3 linked regions of the Caldalkalibacillus thermarum genome follow. The protein of the gene in region 3 interacts with the protein of the main gene of each other region in a pairwise test. Links are inferred from orthologs where the notes say so. Each region holds a gene or a part of one and is shown on either strand. Other genes may lie near its edges.

The links. Proteins that work in one complex are often made in the same cells at the same time.
Region 1: the proteins of rho (region 3) and hfq interact in binary tests that used the Escherichia coli proteins (3 or more experiments, as listed by UniProt). The link is inferred for Caldalkalibacillus thermarum from one-to-one orthologs.
Region 2: the proteins of rho (region 3) and nusG interact in binary tests that used the Escherichia coli proteins (3 or more experiments, as listed by UniProt). The link is inferred for Caldalkalibacillus thermarum from one-to-one orthologs.

The regions. Positions count from the first base shown.
Region 1 is NZ_BMKZ01000002.1:26,473-29,677, forward strand. Bases 1-2,665 are described here. They hold hfq (RNA chaperone Hfq), read right to left. Parts: upstream 1,618-2,665; coding sequence 1,384-1,617; downstream 1-1,383. Other genes in these bases: IEW48_RS01235 (HesB/IscA family protein), read right to left, coding at 1-116; IEW48_RS01240 (YwhD family protein), read left to right, coding at 331-849; IEW48_RS01245 (BrxA/BrxB family bacilliredoxin), read right to left, coding at 915-1,352; miaA (tRNA (adenosine(37)-N6)-dimethylallyltransferase MiaA), read right to left, coding at 1,660-2,601; IEW48_RS01260 (class I SAM-dependent methyltransferase), read right to left, coding at 2,594-2,665. Also shown: more of IEW48_RS01260, read right to left, coding at 2,666-3,205. UniProt on the Escherichia coli protein: RNA chaperone that binds small regulatory RNA (sRNAs) and mRNAs to facilitate mRNA translational regulation in response to envelope stress, environmental stress and changes in metabolite concentrations.
Region 2 is NZ_BMKZ01000012.1:47,104-50,359, reverse strand. Bases 541-3,256 are described here. They hold nusG (transcription termination/antitermination protein NusG), read left to right. Parts: upstream 541-1,489; coding sequence 1,490-2,023; downstream 2,024-3,256. Other genes in these bases: rplA (50S ribosomal protein L1), read left to right, coding at 2,671-3,256; rplK (50S ribosomal protein L11), read left to right, coding at 2,127-2,552; secE (preprotein translocase subunit SecE), read left to right, coding at 1,239-1,454; rpmG (50S ribosomal protein L33), read left to right, coding at 1,050-1,199; sigH (RNA polymerase sporulation sigma factor SigH), read left to right, coding at 541-800. Also shown: IEW48_RS06660 (NYN domain-containing protein), read left to right, coding at 1-73; more of sigH, read left to right, coding at 144-540. UniProt on the Escherichia coli protein: Part of the processive rRNA transcription and antitermination complex (rrnTAC). The complex forms an RNA-chaperone ring around the RNA exit tunnel of RNA polymerase (RNAP).
Region 3 is NZ_BMKZ01000019.1:46,456-51,039, forward strand. The notes cover bases 972-3,896. They hold rho (transcription termination factor Rho), read right to left. Parts: upstream 3,106-3,896; coding sequence 1,837-3,105; downstream 972-1,836. Other genes in these bases: IEW48_RS09230 (M23 family metallopeptidase), read right to left, coding at 972-1,703; glpX (class II fructose-bisphosphatase), read right to left, coding at 3,175-3,896. In the rest of the region: IEW48_RS09220 (thymidine kinase), read right to left, coding at 1-132; rpmE (50S ribosomal protein L31), read right to left, coding at 272-475; more of IEW48_RS09230, read right to left, coding at 639-971; more of glpX, read right to left, coding at 3,897-4,158; murA (UDP-N-acetylglucosamine 1-carboxyvinyltransferase), read right to left, coding at 4,378-4,584. UniProt on the Escherichia coli protein: Facilitates transcription termination by a mechanism that involves Rho binding to the nascent RNA, activation of Rho's RNA-dependent ATPase activity, and release of the mRNA from the DNA template.

The DNA.
Region 1 (3,205 bases), on a different replicon or contig from region 3:
TAGGTCAATCCGCTGCATCCGCCATAGGTGACACCGATACGCAGGTATGGGTTACCTTCTTCTTCAGCCAGCATTTCTTTAATTTTAGCACTAGCACTCTCGGTAATGGTGATCATTTTTAAGCTCCCTCCTTATGGAGTCTTTATGATTATTATAACGCGTCAAATAAACAGACACAAGAACGATGATCCTCTTCATTTATTGTGGCAATTTATTGTGGCACTGTACACCAATTATACTTTACAGGCTGCGTATCTATCTGTTCAAAAATATGATAAAATATGAACTAAAAGCGGTGATAACCCATTAGCTTTTGAAAGGGTGAAAACGATGGATTTATTAAACAAAAATAAAAAGAACAAATCACAATTTACAATTTTGAACAATGATTCTACAGATGGACATGGCGGTTTTGGGGTAGGCACACTCAACTTGAATAATGTTTCTCCTGTCATCATTGATGTAGAGAATGAACGGGCTTTTGTAGACATGGGTGCTTTACATGCCAGAAGTGAAGTGGAAAAGCGGATCAAATTTACCCCTAATAAAGAAGAGGTGCCCAATGGCCGCCCCTACTGGATCGTATGGGTCACTGTGGATCGTAATGAGCATGGACCCTATTACGCCGGGGTAGCTGCTTGTGAGATGACAGTGGACCGGGAAGCACGGCGGGGCTACAAGAATTTAGCCGAACATGTCAATCATATGGACAAAGCGCTTAAACGCAAAATCGTGGTTAACCATATGGATAAGAAGTCCAAGAAAATCCTCAAGGATTTTCTCCAAAATCATAATCAAAACATGTGGGAGCATTCCAGTGAAGATCTCAAGCAACAACTGGAAGCCTAAAGCATAACAAAAAACGCTTGGCTGATGTGGAAGTCCAAGCGTTTTTTGTATGTTAATCTTTGTGATTACGCTTCGTGGGCTTTGTCGTATAAGGCATGCAGCTTGGCGATAATGCTCTCCATATCACTGTCCTCGATTTCATGGCGCTGTACCATGCCCACGATTTTTCCATCTTTTAACACGGCAAATGAAGGTGATGAAGGCGGATAACCTTCAAAATATTCCCGGGCTCGTGCTGTTGCTTCCTTATCCTGTCCGGCAAAGACGGTGAACAGATGATCAGGCTTTTTGTCGTAATTAAGGGATTGAACAGCAGCGGGGCGGGCCAATCCGGCTGCACAGCCACAAACAGAGTTCACCACTACCAGCGCCACCCCTTTGGCAGACCTAAACGCTTCGTCTACTTCTTCCGGTGTTTTTAATTCTACAAAGCCGTGCCGGGTCAGCTCTTCTCGCATCGGACGAATCATCAGATCCATCTGATTTTGGAAAAACATATTCATCCGCACTCACCTCCTTAATATGATGGGGTTTTTATTTTTCCTGCTCATGATTGAGGGATACAGGACGGGCTGGTGTAAAGGTAGAAATGGCATGTTTATACACAAGTTGTTGCTTTCCTTCAGAATCGATCACGATAGTGAAATTATCAAAGGCTTTGACAAAGCCTCTAAGTTGATACCCGTTCACAAGATAAACTGTAACGGGAATATTCTCTTTGCGAATCTGATTTAAAAAGAAATCCTGAATATTGACGTTTTGTTTCATCTTTCTATGTTCCTCCTCATTTTTTGCTTACTTTAATCTATTCTAGATCATCTGCCATTTTCCTGCCACATAGTGGATAATATTTTTGACCACCGCAGAAAACTGGCGATGATCGGTTACCTCAAACCAGCGAATCTCGTCCATGCGCCGGAACCAGCTGAGCTGCCTCTTGGCATACCGCCGTGTGTTGCGCTTGATCAATTCCACGGCTTCATCCAATGTCAATTCGCCCTCTAAATAACGAACAATCTCTTTATAGCCGATTGCCTGCATGGACGTAGACGATTTTGGCACCCCTCGTGCTAGCAGTTGTTTGACTTCTTCCACCAAACCTTGTTCCATCATTTGGTCTACCCGTTGATTAATGCGTTGGTACAGTTTTTCCCGTTCCATAGTTAACCCAATCATGACAAGATCATAGGGAGAACGGCGGTGCCAGTCCTGTTGATAGTGTGCCATGCTTTTGCCTGTTGTCTCCAGAATCTCCAGCGCTCGTATCACCCGCCTGGTATTGTTTGGATGCAGCCTGGCCGCATAGGCCGGATCACGAGTTTGCAATTCTTTGTAAAGAGCCTCTTTGCCGTGTTCAGCTAAAAATCTTTTCCACTTTTCCCGCAGGGCAGGGTTGTTCTTCTCAGCAAAGTGGAAGTCATGGGTGACCGCTTGCACATACAACCCTGTCCCTCCGACCAAGATGGGAAGCCGCCCTCTTCTATTGATTTCCTTGATATAAGACTTTGTCAAGTTCTGAAAGTGAGAGACAGAGAAGTCCTCATGGGGTTCAAGGATATCGATCAAGTAATGGGGAATGCCTTCCTTTTCTTCTTCCTTAATCTTGGCTGTCCCGATATCCATCCCTTTATATACTTGCATCGAATCTCCTGAAATGATTTCCCCATCAAAGGCTTTGGCCAGCTCAATACTTAATTTTGTTTTCCCAACTGCCGTGGGACCCACAATAGATAACAACCGGTCTTTATTCATGATGATCGGACTCCAAGTCTATAATCCCAAACCAAAAGGAGGCATGGGGACGAATAAGGGGAGTAAAACCTAAAGCTTCAAAACGAGGGCTTTCCCGGGAGTCTTTCAGCACAATACGCTTTCTAGCCACCCGCCTTGCCTCTTGGATCGCTTCAGGTTTGAGTTCTTCATAGTTAGCCAGCCGTTTTAATGGGGCGATTCCCATCGAGCGCTGAACGGTTCGTTCAAACATGGGATCAAAATAGACCACATCAAACTGATTGTCAGCACATTGTTTGAGGTAAGACAAATGATGATTACAAATCACTTCAATGCGCCGCATCGCTTCATTGACGGCCTTTTGCTCAGTCTCAAATGTTTTAAGACCGTCTTGCACAATACAGGCCAGTACTGGAACAGACTCTATGCCTACCACCCTGCCTTTTTCGCCAACAATATAGCTGGCTACAATGGCATCGGCACCTAAGCCAAGGGTACAATCTAAAACGGACATACCCTCTTTAAGCCCCGCTGCTTTTGCTAAAGGGTCCTCTTCCCCCCTCATCAGGCGGCGGATGCGCAACATTGCAGAGTTAGGATGAAAGAAAAAAGGCTTCTCCTTCCC
Region 2 (3,256 bases), on a different replicon or contig from region 3:
TAAGCCCAAATCAAAATTTCCGCTTACAAAGGAGATGGCAGAAATTTTTGAAAAGTGGAGAAGAGAAGGCTAGCCTTGTGTTGACGCGGTTTACGGGCTTCGGTATAATAGTCATACACACACAAGGGCTCGGAGGGATCGCGTTGCGCGCACAGTGCCAGGAAAAGGAAAACAAAGCACCTGACTACGAACAACTACCTGACGAAGAAGTGGTGGAACTGGTTAAGCAAGGGGACCTTAGGGCGCTTGAATACCTGATCAATAAATATAAAAGCTTTGTTCGGGCCAAAGCCCGCTCCTACTTTTTGATCGGTGCTGACCGGGAAGACATCTTTCAAGAAGGTATGATCGGCCTGTACAAGTCCATCCGTGATTATAAAGAGGACAAGCTGACCTCATTTAAAGCCTTTGCTGAATTGTGCATCACCCGGCAGATCATTACAGCCATTAAAACCGCTACCCGCCAAAAACATATTCCCCTCAACTCCTATGTTTCACTGGACAAGCCTATTTATGACGATGAGTCAGACCGGACGCTAATGGATGTTTTGTCTGGCACAAGGGTATCGGATCCGGAAGAGTTAATCATCAATCAGGAAGAATTTGATGATATTGAAGTCAAGATGAGTGAGATTTTAAGCGATTTGGAACGCCGGGTGCTCATGCTCTATTTAGATGGCCGGTCGTATCAGGAAATCGCTGTAGACCTGAACCGTCACGTTAAATCGATTGATAATGCATTACAACGGGTGAAGCGCAAGCTTGAACGATACCTTCAGGTCCGGGAAGAAAATGCGTAATCCCTCAACACCAGGCAGGAGTTCCTGTGTTTGGTGTTTTTTTATTGTTTCACATTGACCTTGTCTGGAACCACATTTAGTGTTATACGCAACTTAAAAATGTTCAGGGCTTAAATTGACATGTGAGGCTAAGCTGTGATAAAGTATGTTGGTAGGCATGTCTTTGCATGCATTTTTTGTTTGTCTAGAAACCTAGGCTGTTCTCTATAAAATAGATTGTGACGTTGTTATGAGAGGAGGCAGTGCCTGATGCGTGTCACGGTGACTTTGGCATGTACCCAGTGTCAACAACGGAACTACACAACCGAAAAAAATAAGCGGACGAACACAGAGCGTATCGAACTGAAGAAGTATTGCAAGTTTTGCAATGCACACACCTTGCATCGTGAGACGAAATAGACCAGCGCAGTAAGAGGATATGAAATTGGGGGTGGCACTATGGGCTTCCTGGCTAGAATCGGCAATGGATTTAAGAAAACTGGTATTTTTTTCCGCGATTGTTGGTTAGAATTAAAAAAGGTACGCTGGCCCAACCGTAAAGAAATGATCAGCTATACGACTGTCGTTGTAGTGACCGTGGCCTTTATGACGGTTTACTTTGCGATTATTGATTTGGGGCTTTCTAGCTTGCTGCGGCTATTCTTTGGCAACTAATCCAAAGGGAGGATTGGACACACGTCCGACTCATAATGGAAAAAAGATGGTATGTGGTGCATACGTATGCCGGCTATGAAAATAAGGTCAAAAAGAATTTAGAAATGCGTGTGGAAACCATGAACATGTCCGATAAAATTTTCCGTGTCCTTGTTCCCCAGGAGGAAACGACCGAAATTAAAGACGGTCAAAGGAAAAAGGTCATGAAGAAGAAGTTTCCGGGCTATGTACTCGTGGAGATGATCATGACCGATGACTCCTGGTATGTTGTGCGCAATACTCCTGGGGTCACTGGGTTTATCGGTTCCTATGGCGGTGGTTCCAAGCCCACTCCCCTGTTGCCGGAAGAGGTAGACGCCCTGTTGAAGCAGATGGGCATTCACGAGTCGAAAGTCAAAGTTGACTTCCAGGTGGGAGATAACGTAAAAGTAAAAGAGGGCCCGTTTGCTAATTTTATCGGCACCATCGAGGAAATTTCCAACGAAAAGCAAAAAGTGAAAGTCAGGGTCAATATGTTCGGACGGGAAACGCCTGTTGAGCTTGACTTTGCCAACGTGGAAAAAGTGTAAGATTTTCCAGTTGTCCGTCGCTCATATTTTTGGGGAAAAAGATTGAAAGTTCACGAGAGTTATGTTAACTTTTATGTGTTCTAGGGATAAGGAGGTGTTTGTTGTGGCTAAAAAAGTGATCAAAGTCGTTAAACTGCAGATCCCCGCTGGCAAGGCAAACCCTGCACCGCCTGTTGGTCCTGCCTTGGGTCAGGCCGGGATTAACATCATGGGGTTCTGCAAAGAGTTTAATGCCCAAACGCAAGATAAAGCGGGGTTAATCATTCCGGTTGAGATTACGGTATATGAAGACCGTTCCTTTACTTTTGTTACTAAAACGCCGCCTGCCGCAGTTCTTTTAAAGAAAGCTGCTGGTATTGAGTCAGGCTCAGGTGAACCGAATAAAACAAAAGTGGCCACGATTAAGCGGGACAAGGTCCGTGAAATTGCCGAAATGAAGATGCCTGACTTGAATGCTGCTAATATTGAGGCTGCGATGCGCATGATCGAAGGAACAGCACGCAGCATGGGGATCGTGATTGAAGACTGAGGCAGGCGAGAGGCAGGCTGGCTGGGGGTGGCGTTTGCTCCTGTGCTTGGCAGCCTGCCTCATCTGGCTTGAATGACGTGGGAGGTTAATCCGCTATTACCACTAAGGAGGATGGAAGATGGCAAAACGAGGCAAGAAGTATCAAGAAGCTGTCAAGCTGATAGACAAGGAAAAAGCATATGATTTGGAAGAAGCCGTTGAATTGGTCAAAAAAGTAGCTCCAGCAAAATTTGACGAAACGGTAGAATTGGCTGTAAGATTGGGTGTCGATCCTAAAAAAGCTGACCAACAAGTCCGCGGAGCCGTTGTCCTGCCCCATGGCACAGGCAAAACGCCGCGTGTGCTTGTTTTTGCCAAAGGTGAAAAAGCCAAGGAAGCGGAACAAGCTGGGGCGGACTATGTAGGCGATGAAGATTTGATCAATAAAGTCAGCCAGGGTTGGTTTGATTTTGATGTGGTTGTAGCCACTCCCGATATGATGGCCCAAGTCGGTAAGCTGGGGCGGATTCTGGGTCCGAAAGGTTTAATGCCCAACCCTAAAACGGGTACGGTTACGTTTGAAGTGGCCAAAGCTGTTGAAGAAATTAAATCCGGTAAAATTGAGTACCGCGTAGATAAGGCTGGCAACGTACATGTTCCGGTTGGCAAAGTCTCCTTTGATACGGCCAAACTGGTCGACAATATTAACACCGTAATGGAAGCTT
Region 3 (4,584 bases):
CGGTTTAAACACTTGGGTGGGTTGTTTAGCATAACGGGCCAGACGCACCCTGCGGATTAATTCTTCGCTCTTGCCCGAAAACATGCTGCCGCAAATCACTTCAATCCATCCGTCTCGCTTGTTTACATACATCAATCAAAGCGCCCCCAAGCTTCATAATCAACATGAACAAGCCACATGGGTAGTAAAAAACAGGCAAGCATTCTTGCCTGTTTTCCATCGCCAACACACGGTTGTGCCGCTGCTCGCAAACACACGGTTGTGCCGCTGTTTACTGCAGGTTGTATTTTCTTTTGAAACGGTCCACACGCCCGCCTGCATCAACATATTTTTGCTTTCCGGTAAAGAACGGATGGCAATTGGAGCAGATCTCCACGCGCAGGACTTCGGCCTTGGTGGAACCCGTTTCAAACTCATGTCCGCACTGACAAACCACTTTGGTTATATGATAATTAGGGTGAATGCCTTGTTTCATCTTCTCTCACTCCTTTTTGCCCTGAATCAACCGAAACAGAGTTCCTTCAAAACATATCATATTATAGCATGGTTCAATTCTTTTTGGCAACCGGACCAGGAGAGAAGATGATGGAAAATAGACATCAGGGGGCAGGGCTGACAGGAGTAAGAACGACGGACGATCAAAACTGGGGAAGATAGTGAATGGGATTCAGGGGCTTATTGTTCAGGCGCACTTCAAAGTGAAGATGGTAACCGGTGGCATTTCCCGTCATACCTTGGTAGCCCAGCACCTCCCCTTCGGCAATGGACTGCCCCTTGCTGACCATGATTTGGCTGAGGTGGGCATAGTAGGTTTCCACACCCTGGCCATGATCGATAATGACCATGTGGCCGTAACCTCCCCTATGGTAATAGGCTTGCTTCACCACCCCGCCCCGTGCGGCACGCACCGCTGCCTCTTTTTCAGGGTTGGCAATGTCCAGCCCATTGTGCATGCGCCCCCACCTCATGCCAAAGGGACTGGTGATCTGCCCTTTTAGCGGCCAGGAGAAAAGGCCGATTTCGCTTGCCGAAACAGCACCTGTTGAGGCCGCTGAACTCTCGGGAGAAGCTGAGTTTACTGTTCTCTCCTGCTCATTGCCTTCTGTTGTGCGGTTGGCCGTGCGGCTGGTGACAGTGACAGGCGCTTTGTGCTGCGGGGGTGTCAGCACAGGTTGGTGAACCGGCTCCGGGGGAACAGTCGGAATGTTGATCATCTGGCCGGGAAACACCGTCCTGTTATTGAAACGTAACTGGGCGTTGTGGGCGAATAACTCCTCCAAACTGACACCATGCCGTTTGGCAATGGTCTCTAAGGTATCTCCATGCCGGACCACGTATTCTATTTCTTTCAACCGAATCTTCAATTCTTGCCCTTCCCGGATAAAATTTTTATTGGCTATCCCGTTCTGCTCCACAATTTCCTTCACGGGGATGCCAAACGTTTGGGCAATGCCCGACAAGGTGTCCCCCGCTTGGACAATATAAGTGACGTACTCCTCCCTGTCCTCTTCTTCCACTTCCAAGTGAAACCGGTTGAGAGGATTGGTATAGTGACGCAGCGCTTTTTCAAGCAACTCCGCTTCCAGCTCTTCTAAGTCCTCGTCCAGATAGCCGCCTTCCCGCAGCTCAGAGGCTTCTCCATCCATGGCCTGCCAGGCAGCACCGCCCGTTAAAACCAGGGTTGTCGCCACCACTTTTTTCACTGAGCCCAAAAAACGTCCCTCCTTCAGGCAGCATTATTTACAATCCTATGCTTCCAGGCAAAAAAATATCACCACCTGTACTCTCTTGAAGGCGGTCAGGTGGTGACATAGCCGCAAAGTCAAATGGGTGATGCTATGAAGCCGAAGGAGATTTGGTTGATTCGAATAAGGCCATAAACTCCGCATTTGATTTGGTGGCTTTTAATTTGCGGATAAATTGCTCGGTAAAATCAGGGTTTTCACTCATCTTTTGTCGAATCGCCCACAATTTTTCCAGGTCATCGGGATCCAGCAACAGTTCTTCCCGGCGCGTGCCTGAGCGCCGGATGTCAATAGCCGGATAAATCCGCCGTTCAGCGAGACGGCGGTCCAGATGCAGTTCCATATTGCCGGTCCCCTTAAATTCTTCGTAAATCACATCATCCATGCGTGATCCTGTATCAATTAAGGCGGTTGCCAAAATGGTCAAACTGCCCCCCTCTTCAATATTCCGTGCTGCACCAAAGAAACGCTTGGGGCGGTGAAAAGCAGCCGGATCTATCCCGCCGGACAAGGTGCGCCCGCTCGGGGGAATCACGAGGTTGTAGGCCCGTGCCAGGCGGGTAATGCTGTCTAATAGAATGACCACATCTTTTTTATGTTCCACCAAACGCATGGCCCGTTCCAAAACCAATTCCGCCACACGGATGTGATTTTCAGGCATCTCATCAAATGTGGAACTGACCACTTCACCTTTCACAGAGCGTTGCATATCAGTCACTTCTTCGGGACGCTCGTCGATTAAAAGGACAATCAGCTCAATTTCTGGATAATTGGTGGTAATGCTGTTGGCGATTTCCTTCAGCAGCATGGTTTTCCCCGCCTTGGGAGGGGCCACAATCAATCCCCGTTGTCCCAACCCGACCGGGGCAATCAAGTCAATGATGCGGGGAGCCAGCTTATCCGGGGTGGTCTCCAGGACCAGTTTTTTATCCGGGTAGACAGGGGTGAGTCCGGGAAAGTGCACCCGTTCCTTAGCCAGTTCGGGATCCTGGCCGTTCACCGCGTCCACATGCAACAAGCCGAAATAACGTTCGTTTTCCTTGGGCGGTCTCACTTTTCCCGATACTTTGTCTCCGTTCCTCAGTTCAAAACGGCGGATCTGGGAGGCAGAAATATAAATATCTTCAGAGGAAGGCGAATAATTGATCGGGCGCAAAAAGCCGTAACCTTCGCTTAAAATCTCAAGAACGCCTTCCATAAACAAATAACCGTCTTTCTCAGCTTGAGCTTTAAGAATGGCAAAAATCAACTCTTTCTTTTTCAGTTGCGAGTAATAGGAGATTTTATACTCCCTAGCCAGTTTATATAGTTCGCTTAATTTCTTTTCTTCCAAACTGGCTAACTCTAAATGTGTTGTCATCGTCTTCTCCCACCACTTTTCATAGATTTAATCCCTTTTTGGTGCTGTGTCTGTAGCTGAATTTATTTGTTAACGGTCATCTTGATCCTCTTCAATCACCATGTGAGGTTTCCGTTCCAGCCGGTGCTTGGCGTGAATAAAGCGCACCGTTCCCGATTTGGCCCTCATGACCACCGATGTGGTTTCCGCTGTATTCCCCTGGAAACGCACACCCCTTAACAGCTCTCCATCAGTGACACCGGTGGCAGCGAAAATGGCATCGTCCCCTGAGACCAGGTCATCCATACGCAAGACCTGATTGGGGTTGGTGATGCCCATCCGTTTGCACCGTTCCCACTCTTCCTCCGTTTGAGGGACAAGACGTCCCTGAATTTCGCCACCCAGACACTTTAAGGCAACAGCGGCGATCACCCCTTCAGGCGCACCGCCGATGCCGAACAAGATATCCACGCCCGTGTTTTCAAAAGCCGTATTAATGGCTGCGGCCACATCCCCATCAGAAATCAGCTTGATGCGGGCGCCCGCTTGGCGTATCTCCTCTATAATTTTCTGGTGTCTTTCCCTGTCCAAAATGACTGCAACCAAATCGGAAATATCTTTATTGGTTGCTTTCGCCACGGCTTTTAAATTATCTGTCACTGACGCGTTCAGGTCAATCTGGCCGACGGCAGCAGGCCCCACGGCAATTTTCTCCATATACATGTCCGGAGCATGGAGCAAATTGCCCTTGTCGGCAATGGCAATCACGGACAAGGCATTCCATGTGCCTTTGGCCACAATGTTGGTGCCTTCCAGAGGGTCAACAGCCACATCGACCTCGGGCCCCTGACCTGTCCCTAATTTTTCACCAATATAGAGCATGGGCGCTTCATCCATTTCCCCCTCACCAATCACCACTGTGCCCCGCATGGGAATGGTATCAAACACTTTACGCATGGCTGTGGTGGCCGCATCATCTGCCTCCTCCTTGCGTCCGCGCCCCATCCAGCGGGCTGAAGCCAAGGCAGCTGCTTCAGTGACGCGGACCAGTTCCATGGTCAAGCTTCTCTCCATGTCGTTCCCCCCCTTGGTTATCTCCTTTCCCTGTGTCGCCTGAACCTGCCCATGAAAAGGCTTTTACAACAGCACCCATGATCTCCCTGTGAAGAGATCATGGCCAACACAATGATTCACGCTGACTGTCAAGCACTCGTTGTCAATCAAAGTCAAAGTCTTCACTCACAAACCATCCGGGAAAAATTGATGAGAGGTGTAAGGATGAAGAGGAATGGGTTATTTAACACGGTACAGGGGAACCTGTCCTTCTCTTGACTGACGCCAAATGTGTGCCCCCAAGCCTTTGAATTTGGCTTCCAACTGCTCATAGCCCCGTTCAATATGCTCCACACCGCTGATCTCGGTCAATCCGGAAGCAATAATGCCGGCAATCACCAAGGCAGCGCCAGCTCGGAGGTCAGTGGCGGTGACTTTGGCACCAGT